DNA from 2 places in the Mesorhizobium sp. B2-3-14 genome. Region 1 is predicted to be linked to the other one. Evidence: predicted binding sites of a transcription regulator. Region 1 holds the regulator's gene; the other holds the start of a gene.
The links. Region 1 encodes PhoB, which activates phosphate uptake and scavenging genes when phosphate is short. Its sites were predicted from a motif close to TGTCATNNANCTGTCAT; they were not measured.
Positions count from the first base shown of each region.

Region 2: FJ950_RS13820 (RNA degradosome polyphosphate kinase) is a predicted target of PhoB. The motif match lies at 3,208-3,224, and genes of this name have one in related genera.

Region 1 covers NZ_VFVP01000003.1:324,784-330,282, forward strand. The annotation lists gene pstA (phosphate ABC transporter permease PstA) at 1-355, shown strand, start outside; gene pstB (phosphate ABC transporter ATP-binding protein PstB) at 352-1,155, shown strand; gene phoU (phosphate signaling complex protein PhoU) at 1,181-1,888, shown strand; gene phoB (phosphate regulon transcriptional regulator PhoB) at 1,908-2,597, shown strand; gene FJ950_RS10465 (ROK family protein) at 2,600-3,835, opposite strand; gene xylF (D-xylose ABC transporter substrate-binding protein) at 4,101-5,141, shown strand; gene FJ950_RS10475 (sugar ABC transporter permease) at 5,378-5,499, shown strand, end outside.
Region 2 covers NZ_VFVP01000004.1:423,045-428,543, reverse strand. The annotation lists gene FJ950_RS13840 (amino acid ABC transporter ATP-binding protein) at 22-825, shown strand; gene FJ950_RS13835 (TIGR02117 family protein) at 943-1,608, shown strand; gene FJ950_RS13830 (FAD-dependent monooxygenase) at 1,627-2,865, opposite strand; gene FJ950_RS13825 (zinc-finger domain-containing protein) at 2,876-3,121, opposite strand; gene FJ950_RS13820 (RNA degradosome polyphosphate kinase) at 3,289-5,481, shown strand; gene ppx (exopolyphosphatase) at 5,481-5,499, shown strand, end outside.

The DNA of each region.
Region 1 (5,499 bases):
GCCGAACGCTTTGCGCGAGGCCGGCACGGCGATTGGCGCGCCGCGCTGGGTGGTGATTCGTTCGGTGGCCTACCGCGCGGCGATGTCCGGCATCGTCACCGGCATATTGCTGGCCATTGCCCGCATTTCCGGCGAGACGGCGCCGCTACTCTTCACAGCGCTCAACAACCAGTTCTGGTCGAGCAATCTCAATGCGCCGATGGCCAGCCTGCCGGTGACCATCTTCCAGTTCGCTCTCAGCCCTTACGAGGAGTGGCAGCAACTGGCGTGGACCGGCGCACTCATAATCACATTGACGGTTCTCGCGCTCAGCATCTTTGCGCGCAGCCTGACCGGACGCAGAGAGGACAAATGAGCCAGATGTTGTCTCCAGACATGACGATTGCGACAGAGGCAGCCGCCAAGGCGAAGATCGAGGTCAAGAACCTCAATTTCTACTACGGCCAGTCGAAGGCGCTGAAAGACATCACCTTGTCGCTGCCCGAGCGCAGCGTGACGGCCTTCATCGGACCGTCGGGTTGCGGAAAGTCGACGCTGCTGCGCGTCTTCAACCGCATCTACGAGCTCTACCCCAAGCAGACCGCCGAGGGTCAGGTGCTGCTCGACGGCCAGAACGTTCTCGACCGCTCGCAGGACCTCAACCTGTTGCGCACCAAGATCGGCATGGTGTTCCAGAAGCCGACGCCGTTCCCGATGTCGATCTATGAGAATATCGCGTTCGGCGTCCGGCTCTATGAGAAGATCGGCAAGGCCGAGATGGACGGCCGTGTCGAGCAGGCGTTGAAACGCGCCGCGCTGTGGAACGAGGTCAAGGACAAGCTCAATGCCAGCGGCCTCAGCCTGTCGGGCGGCCAGCAGCAGCGGCTTTGCATCGCCCGCACCGTGGCGGTCAAGCCGGAGGTCATCCTGCTCGACGAACCGGCCTCGGCGCTCGACCCATTGTCGACCGCCAAGATCGAGGAATTGATCGACGAGTTGCAGGCCGACTACACGATCGTCATCGTCACCCACAACATGCAGCAGGCCGCGCGCGTGTCGAAGCAGACGGCTTTCATGTATCTGGGCGAGCTGGTCGAATTCGACAAAACCGAGAAAATCTTCACGTCGCCTCGCGAGAAGCGCACGCAGGACTACATCACCGGCCGCTTCGGCTGATCTCACGCATACGAGGACCAGGATCATGGCCGAACACACAGTCGCAGCCTTCGACGAGGATCTCGGACAGATCAGCAGGCTGATCAGCGACATGGGCGATCTCGCCGGCACGATGGTCGGCGGCGCCACCAAGGCGCTGCTGAATTCCGACAACGCGCTGGCACAGCGCGTGGTCTCCGACGACGCCATCATGGACGCGCGCCAGCGCGAACTCGATGATCGCGCCATCACCCTGATCGCCAAGCGCCAGCCGATGGCCGACGATCTGCGTCATGTCGTCGGCTCGATCCGCATGGCGGGCGATCTCGAACGCATCGGCGACCTTGCCAAGAACATCGCCAAGCGCGTCGGCTCGGTCGGCCTCACCGCCACGCCGCGCGACCTGTCGCATTCCATCGACTCCATGGCGCAGCTGGTGCTGATCCAGGTGCAGGGCGTCGTCGAGGAATATGCGGCCGGCGATGCCGCCGCCCTCGCCAAGCTCAGGAATGACGACGAACGCATCGACGTCAAATACACTTCGGTCTTCCGCGAACTCCTGACCTACATGATGGAGGATCCCCGCAACATCACGGCTTGCACGCATCTTTTGTTCTGCGCCAAGAATCTCGAACGCATCGGCGACCATGTGACCAACATCGCCGAGAATGCGTATTATGTGCTGACCGGCACGCAACTGCCCGCCAACCGTCCGAAGCAGGACGAGACGGCGATGTCGGTGCCGGCGGCTTGACGGCAGGGATGATCGATCGATGATCGCGCCACGCATCATGGTGGTGGAGGACGAGGAGCCGCTGGGCGTGCTCCTCCGCTACAACCTGGAGTCCGAGGGTTACCAGGTCGAGGTGGTGACACGCGGCGACGAAGCCGAGATACGCCTCCAGGAAAACGTGCCCGACCTCCTGGTGCTCGACTGGATGGTGCCGGCGGTTTCCGGCATCGAACTCTGTCGGCGCCTGCGCATGCGGCCCGAGACGGAGCGATTGCCGATCATCATGCTGACGGCGCGCGGCGAGGAGAGCGACCGCGTGCGCGGCCTCTCGACCGGCGCCGACGACTATCTGGTCAAGCCGTTCTCGACGCCGGAATTCATGGCCCGGGTCAAGGCGCTGCTGCGCCGCGCCAAGCCGGAAGTGCTGTCCAGCGTGCTCAAGGTCGGTGACATCGTGCTCGACCGCGAATCGCACCGGGTCTATCGCAAGAAGAGCGAGATCCGGCTCGGACCGACCGAGTTCCGGCTGCTCGAATTCATGATGCGCCATCCCGGCCGCGTGTTCTCGCGCAGCCAGTTGCTCGACAATGTCTGGGGCGAGACGATCTACATCGACGAGCGCACCGTGGATGTGCATGTCGGCCGCCTGCGCAAGGCGGTCAACAATGGCCGCATGCCCGATGTGATACGCACCATCCGTGGCGCGGGCTACGCAATCCGCGAGGATTGAGATCAGGCCACGTTCTTGCCGGATCTCACCTGCACGCCCGGCGCGAAGATCTCCTGGTCGACGAAGGTGAGCGCGCGCATGGCGCAGCCCTCGCGGATCAGCGGCAATTCGTTCGGCTCTGTATCGAAGGAAATCGACGTCGAATGCTGGCCGCCGGCGGTCTGGGCGATGGCCTCACGCAAGGCCGGCTCGATCAGATCGAAGGCGGCGGCGCTGACGCCGACCATCGCAACCGGCGCCGGATCGATCAGCGCGAACAAGCTGCCAAGGCCATAGCCCAGCGCCTCGCCGGCCTTGCGATAGGCCTCGCGCTCCGGTCCGTCTCTTTCGCGCGCCGTGGCCGCCAATGCGCGCATGTCGGCGTCGCTGACGTCGACCGGTTTGGCGTCCTCACCCATCTGTCCTGCATTACGCCAGATGGCATAGTTGCCGGCATAGGCCTCGACGCAGCCGCGCCGCCCGCAGCGGCAGAGCGCGCCGCCGGGGCGATGGATCATGTGGCCGAACTCGCCGCCTGAGGAATGGGTGCCGGTGAACAGCTCGCCCTTCAGCACCAGGCCCATGCCGATGCCGTGCGAGAGCAGGATGGCGATGAAGTCGTCGCGGTAGCGCTCGGGGTCGCGCCAGCGCAGCGCCACAGCCATCATGTTGCAGTCGTTCTCCATGGTGGCGGGGATGCCGAATTCGGCTTCGAGTATATCGGCGAAGGCAATGTCCGTCTGCGGCGTGATCGGCGACCACAGCATGGCGCGCGCCTCGGTGTCGGTGATGCCCTGGATCGCCAGCGCGATGCGGGCAATGCTGGCGACATCGAGGTCGGGATCCTCGAGGCGGCGCCGGACGATGGCCACGCATTCGCCGATCAGCGCCTCGCGCGACATGGTCAGCGTGTCCAGCCGGCGCTGCTCCTCCGATATCACCTGGCCGGCGTAGTCGATGACGGCGACGGAGAGGAAATTCAGCGACAGCACCACGGTCATGACCGTCGCGGCCTCGGGGTTGAGACAAAGGCCCACCTGCGGCCGGCCGCGTTTCAGTGAGCCGGCCTCGTTCGGCTTGCCTTCGCTCAGGATACCTTCGCCGATCAGGTCGGCTGATATCGCCGATATGGTCGAGTGGCTCAGGGCGGTGGTGGCGGCGATCTCAGTGCGCGAGGGCTGGCCACCCCGGCGCACGGCTCCAATCACCATTGCGCGGTTGCGCCGGCGCAGATCGTCGTGGCGGATTCCGACCGACATGATTTCCCTCCCCGTCGCCGCGGTTCTTGACGCCCCCTCGAACACCTCCGGCACGGGTCGAATACTGGCAGAAGCGGCTGGGGCTGTCATTTATTTATTGCGGGGCTCGAAAAAAGGCTTCCGGCACCTCAAAATCCGTCAGAATCGATGTTGACAGTGTTCCGGCGATGGACCAGTGTTTTTTCGAGGCTCGAAAAAATTAGGGCCTTTGTGCCGGCCTTAGGGCCAGTTTGGTCGCGCCACACGCGGGCGCAGGGAGGATATCATGAAGAGATTCACAGTCGCCATTCTGGCGGGTGTCGCCATGTCGCTGACGCTGGCGTCGGTCGCGCAGGCAAAGGACAAGGTCATCGGCGTGTCGTGGTCCAACTTCCAGGAGGAGCGCTGGAAGACCGACGAGGCGGCCATGAAGAAGGCGATCGAGGCCGCGGGCGACAAGTACATTTCCGCCGATGCGCAGTCCAATCCCGGCAAGCAGCTGACCGATGTCGAGAGCCTGATTTCGCAGGGTGCCAATTCGCTGATCATCCTGGCGCAGGACGCGTCGGCCATCGGCCCGGCGGTACAGAAGGCGCTCGACGAGGGCATTCCGGTCGTCGGCTATGACCGCCTGATCGAGAACAAGGACGTCTTCTACCTGACCTTCGACAACAAGGAAGTTGGCCGCATGCAGGCCCGCGAAGTGTTCAAGGTGAAGCCTGAGGGCAATTACGTCTTCATCAAGGGCTCCGGCGCCGATCCGAATGCCGACTTCCTGTTCTCGGGCTCGATGGAATTGCTGAAGGCGGCCATAGACAGCGGCAAGATCAAGAATGTCGGCGAAGCCTATACGGACGGCTGGCTGCCCGCCAACGCCCAGAAGAACATGGAACAGTTCCTCACCGCCAACGACAACAAGGTGGACGCCGTGGTCGCCGCCAATGACGGCACCGCCGGCGGCGTCGTCGCGGCGCTGACGGCGCAGGGGCTCGCCGGCACCGTGCCGGTCTCCGGCCAGGACGGCGACCACGCCGCGCTCAACCGCATCGCGCTCGGCACCCAGACCGTGTCGGTGTGGAAGGACGCGCGCGAACTCGGCAAGAACGCCGCCGAGATCGCCTCGCAACTCGCCGACGGCAAGAAGATGACCGACATCGCCGGCGTGAAGGACTTCACGACGCCTGGCGGCAACACCGTCAAGTCGCTGTTCCTGACCCCGGTGGCCATCACCAAGGACAATCTCAACCTCGTCATCGACGCCGGCTGGATCAAGAAGGACGAAGTCTGCACGGGCGTTGCCGCGGGCAGCGTCGCGGCCTGCAACTGAGCTTGATCGCCTGAAAAGTCGGAAACGCCGCGGCGTGGAACGGTCAGTGTTCTGAACACTGGCCGTTCCAATTTCCTTGTCTTCGCAATTCCGGACAAAAACCCTTACGCACTTTTCCTGGAATTGCTTCCAAGCCGCGGCGTTTTCCCGACAAGATTTGTGTTTCCGCCGCTGGCGGCTAACTTCTGGGCTCTGGTCCGGCTCCGCGTCAGACGGCAAGCCGCTGGGAGGACATCATGACCGACACGACCTCAACCTCGCAGGCCGATACGGCGCGTGCGTCGGAACTCGGCGCGGTCGCGCGTTTCCTGAAGGCGACCGAGATCGATACCCGCATGCTCGGCATGATCGGCGCGCT
Region 2 (5,499 bases), on a different contig from region 1:
AAGAACAAGGGGATCCCAGCCATGGCCACCGAAAATGCCGTCAGCGCGGAAGAGATCAAGGTCAACGCCGCCAAGATGCATATCTCGACCACCGATGTCGCCATCGACATCATCGCCATGCATAAATGGTACGGCGAGTTCCATGTGCTGAAGGACATCAATCTGAAGGTGATGCGCGGCGAGCGCATCGTCATTTGCGGACCGTCCGGGTCGGGCAAGTCGACCATGATCCGCTGCATCAACCGGCTGGAAGAGCACCAGAAGGGCAAGATCATCGTCGACGGCAAGGAACTCACCAACGATCTGAAAAAGATCGACGAGGTGCGCCGCGAGGTCGGCATGGTGTTCCAGCACTTCAACCTGTTCCCGCATCTGACCATCCTCGAGAATTGCACGCTGGCGCCGATCTGGGTGCGCAAGACGCCGAAGAAGCAGGCCGAGGAAATCGCCATGCATTTCCTCAAGCGCGTGAAGATCCCCGAGCAGGCCAACAAATATCCGGGCCAGCTTTCCGGCGGCCAGCAGCAGCGCGTGGCGATCGCCCGCTCGCTGTGCATGAACCCGCGCATCATGCTGTTCGACGAGCCGACCTCAGCGCTCGACCCGGAAATGATCAAGGAAGTGCTGGAAACCATGGTGGGGCTGGCCGAGGAAGGGATGACCATGCTGTGCGTCACCCACGAGATGGGCTTTGCACGGAAAGTCGCCAACCGGGTGATCTTCATGGATCAGGGCCAGATCGTCGAGCAGAACACGCCGGCCGAGTTCTTCGACCATCCCCGCCACGAACGCACGAAGCTGTTCCTGTCGCAGATCCTGCACTGAGCGGACTGACGCCAAGTCGAGAAAGCCCGGTCGCGCCACGGCCGGGCTTTTTAGTGTCTGGCCGATCGGATAATGATCTTCTTCATTGAGCCGCGACGGAATCGCGAAGCCGCACCGATGAGAAAACTCCTGCGTTTCCTGGCCATGCTGGTTGCAGCACTGGTGCTCGCCGTGTCGCTCGGCACGCTGGTGCCGCGGCCGCTCTGGCCGGCAGCCGCAGCGGGCGAGGGCATCCGGCACATATTGGTGCTGAAAAATCCGATCCACACCGACATCGCCATTCCCGTGGACGACGAGGTGCGCCGGCGCTTTCGTTTCCTTGCCGATGTCGGCCTGCCATCGGACGCGCCCGAAGTGCGCTACCTCGTCTTCGGCTGGGGTGGGCGCGCCTTCTACCTGGAAACGCCGACATGGTCGCAATTGAAGGCGCTGCCCGCAATCAAGGCTTTGACGCTCGATGCGTCCGTGATGCATGTCGCCGTCGCCGGCAATATTCCCGAGCCGCACCCCGATGTCGCCGGCTTCGACGTGGGCGAAGACCGTTTTGCCGCATTGCTCGATTTCATCGAAGTGAGCTTTCAGGAGGGGCCGAACGGTCCGATCGTCATCGATGATGCCGCCTACTCCAATTTCGATCGCTTTTATGAGGCCAACGGCCATTTCAACGCGCTGATCGGCTGCAACACCTGGACGGCGGCGGCACTGCGCACCGCCGGCCTGCGCACCGGTTGGTGGAACCCGCTGCCGGTTTCCCTTGGGCTGTCGATGCGGCTGTATAATTAGCTTTGCCGCGGGCTCCTTTCAGCGACGGATGATCCGCTGCTGCTCCCACCCGTAAAGCCAGTCCAGATCGGCTGCGAGCTTCTCTCCCGGTCGCGCCGCCAGAAACAGATTGCGGGCCAACGCCACCGGGCCTCGGGCATGCCAGGCAAGCCGGTTGAGCGCGCCGCGACGGATGACCTTGGCGATGCGCGACCGCCGCAGGTTCTCCCAGATGACAAGGCTTTGCGTCAGGTCGCCGGGGAAGTCGGCGATCAAATCGGCAAGCGTCGCCGCGTCCTCGATCGCCATGGCCGCGCCCTGAGCCGCGAACGGCGTCATGGCATGCGCGGCGTCGCCGATCAGCGCGATGCCTTCGGGCATGGTCCAGCGTCGCTGTTCGACTGTGTGGATAGGAAAGGCGGTCCACGGGCCAGCGAGTTCCACCAAACGCGCCAGCGCCGGCGCGGAGCGGCGCATGGCGCCTGAAAGGATGGCGGGATCGGCGTGGCGTGACCACCCGTCGGCGATGCGCTCGCCCCGGGTGAAGGCGGCAAGGTTGAAGGCGCTACCCCTGCTGACGGGGTAGGCGACCATGTGGAATCCGGGGTGCAGGAAGGTTGTGACGCAGTCAGTGGCGCCGGTCGCGGTGAAGGCTCGCCCCGCCTCGTTGTCCGCGCTCACCGTCGCCCGCCAGGCCAGTTCGCCGGAGAAATGGCTGTTCGCCAAGCCGGCTCCGCTGCCTGGACTGGCAAACCTCCGCACCGCTGACCAGACGCCATCGGCGCCGACCAGCAGAGATCCTTGGGTATCGATGACCTTGCGGCCGACCCCGTCTGTCGTGGTGACAACGAATGAACCGGAGGCCACGCTGCTGATCTGCGCGCCGGTGGTGAGATGGATGTCGGGCAGTTGCGCAACGCGCGCCATCAGGGCGTCTTGCAGATCCGCCCGGTGCGCCACGAGATAGGGTGCGCCCCAGCGTTCCTCGCCGGCTGTGCCAAGCGGCACGCGTGCCAGTTGGCGCAGGCTCGCGGCGTCCTTCAGCACCACGGCTTCCGGCTGGACGGCATTGGCAAGAAGCGTGTCGAGCACGCCAAGCGGGCGAAGGATGCGCGTCGCGTTAGGAGAGAGCTGGATGCCGGCGCCCGCCGCTTCGAGACGCTGCGCCTGTTCGAACACCCTCACGGAATAGCCGCGTTCGGCAAAGGCAATCGCCGCTGTCAGCCCGGCGATGCCAGCCCCGGCGATCATGACCTGCCGGGACCGCGTCTCGCTCATGATCGGAAGGTCAGGCGGCCTGGTCGATGTAGAGGCAGCCCGCCGGCAGCGTTTCGGTCGCCTTCAGCTTCGGCGAATAGCGATAGAGGGTCGAGCAGTAGGGGCAGACTTTCTCATTGTCGTCGCCCATGTCTAGAAAAACATGCGGATGGTCGAAAGGCGGGTTGGCGCCCGTGCACATGAATTCCTTGACTCCGATGTCGATCGCCGGGTGGCCCGCATCGTTCTGGAAATGGGGAATGGAACCGCCTGCCATCGTCGTCTCCTTAACGCAGTCTCTCTGCATCTGGATCATATCAAGTCTGTTTGCAAGTTCGATGAAATCAAACTGTCGCAAAAGCCTGTCAGAGAACTGTCGCAAAAGCCTGCCACAGGATAAGTTAAGCCGGTTAACCGGCTGAGGCGCGCGGAAGAGCAGGAATCATGAACGAACTGAAGCCGGTACAGAGCGAATTCAACAATGTCGCGGCAGCGAGCCCGGAAGGCAATCCGGACCGCTTCGTCAACCGCGAATTCTCCTGGCTGCAGTTCAATCGCCGCGTTCTCGAGGAATCGCTGAACACCCATCACCCGCTGCTGGAGCGCGTCCGCTTCCTGTCGATCTCGGCCGCCAATCTCGACGAGTTCTTCATGGTGCGCGTCGCCGGCCTTGCCGGCCAGGTGCGCGAGGGCATCGTGCTGAAGAGCCCGGACGGACGCACTCCCGAACAGCAGCTCGAACAATTGTTGCGTGAGGTCGAGCGGCTGCAGGAGGACCAGCAGAAGAGCCTGTCGGCACTCACGGTGCTGCTCAACAAGGAAGGCATCGAAAGCATCACCCGCGACGCGCTGACAAAGGACGAGAAGGTCTGGCTGGAAGACCATTTCCAGGAGCAGGTGTTTCCCGTGCTGACCCCGCTGTCGATCGACCCGGCGCATCCGTTCCCGTTCATTCCCAATCTCGGCTTCTCGATGGCGCTGCAACTTCGCCATCGCAAGAATGGCGAGGAGATGAGCGCGCTCTTGCGCCTGCCAGTGGCGCTGAAGCGCTTCATCCGCCTGCCGGACCGCAAGCACCATGTCCGCTTCATTCCGCTGGAGGAGGCGGTCGGCCTCTACATCGGCAAGCTCTTCCCCGGCTACGAGGTCAAGGGTTCCGGCACGTTCCGCATCATTCGTGACAGCGACATCGAGGTCGAAGAGGAATCGGAAGATCTCGTGCGCCTGTTCGAAACGGCGCTGAAGCGCCGCCGCCGCGGCTCCGTCATCCGCATCGAATTCGACAAGCTGATGCCTGGGGAATTGCGCGATTTTGTCGCCGGCGAGCTTGGCGTCTCGTCGAGCCGCATCAGCGTGCTCACCGGGCCGCTGGCGCTCAGCCAGATCTCCGAGATCGTCTCCGTTCCGCGCGACGACCTCAAATTCATCCCCTACAACCCACGTTTTCCCGAGCGCATCCGCGAGCATGGCGGCGACTGTTTCGCCGCCATTCGCGAGAAGGACATCGTCGTCCATCACCCCTATGAGTCGTTCGACGTGGTGGTGCAGTTCCTGCGCCAGGCGATGGCCGACCCCGAAGTGGTGGCGATCAAGCAGACGCTTTATCGCACCTCCAACGACAGCCCGATCGTGCGTGCTCTGGTCGATGCGGCCGAAGCCGGCAAGTCGGTAACGGCGCTGGTCGAGCTCAAGGCGCGTTTCGACGAGGAGGCCAACATTCGCTGGGCGCGCGATCTCGAACGCGCCGGCGTGCAGGTCGTGTTCGGGTTCCTGGAACTCAAGACCCACGCCAAGATGTCGCTGGTGGTGCGGCGCGAGGACGGCAAGCTGCGCAATTACGTCCATCTCGGCACCGGCAACTACCACCCGGTCACCGCGCGCATCTATACCGACCTGTCCTTCTTCACCACCGATCCGACGATCGCCCGCGACGTCGCCCAATTGTTCAATTTCATCACCGGCTATGCCGAGCCGACCGCCGAGATGCGGCTGGCGATCTCGCCGTTCACGCTGAGGAACCGCATCCTTCAGCACATTTCGGACGAGGTCACCCATGCGTTGGAGGGACGGCCGGCGCGTATCTGGATGAAGATGAACGCGCTCGTCGATCCCATCATCATCGACGCGCTCTACGATGCCAGCCGCGCCGGAGTGGAGATCGACCTCGTCGTGCGCGGCATCTGCTGCCTGCGGCCGCAGGTGCCGGGCCTGTCGGAGAACATCAGGGTCAAGTCGATCGTCGGCCGTTTCCTGGAGCACAGCCGCATCTATTGCTTCGGCAACGGTCATGGCCTTCCGTCGGACGAGGCGATCGTCTACATCTCCTCGGCCGACCTCATGCCGCGCAATCTCGACCGCCGCGTCGAGACCATGGTGCCGATCACCAATCCAACTGTGCATGAACAGATTCTGGGCCAGATCATGCTGGGCAACATCATGGACAATCAGCAAAGTTTCGACGTATTGGCTGATGGGACCTCCCGGCGCGTGGTGCTGGAGGAGGGCGAAGAACCGTTCAACGCGCAGGAATATTTCATGACCAATCCGAGCCTGTCGGGACGGGGTGACGCGCTGAAATCGCATGCGCCCAAGCGAATCGCCCAGTTCAAGCGCCGCAAGAAGAACGCTGCCACCTGATGCTGTCCAATTCCCAGG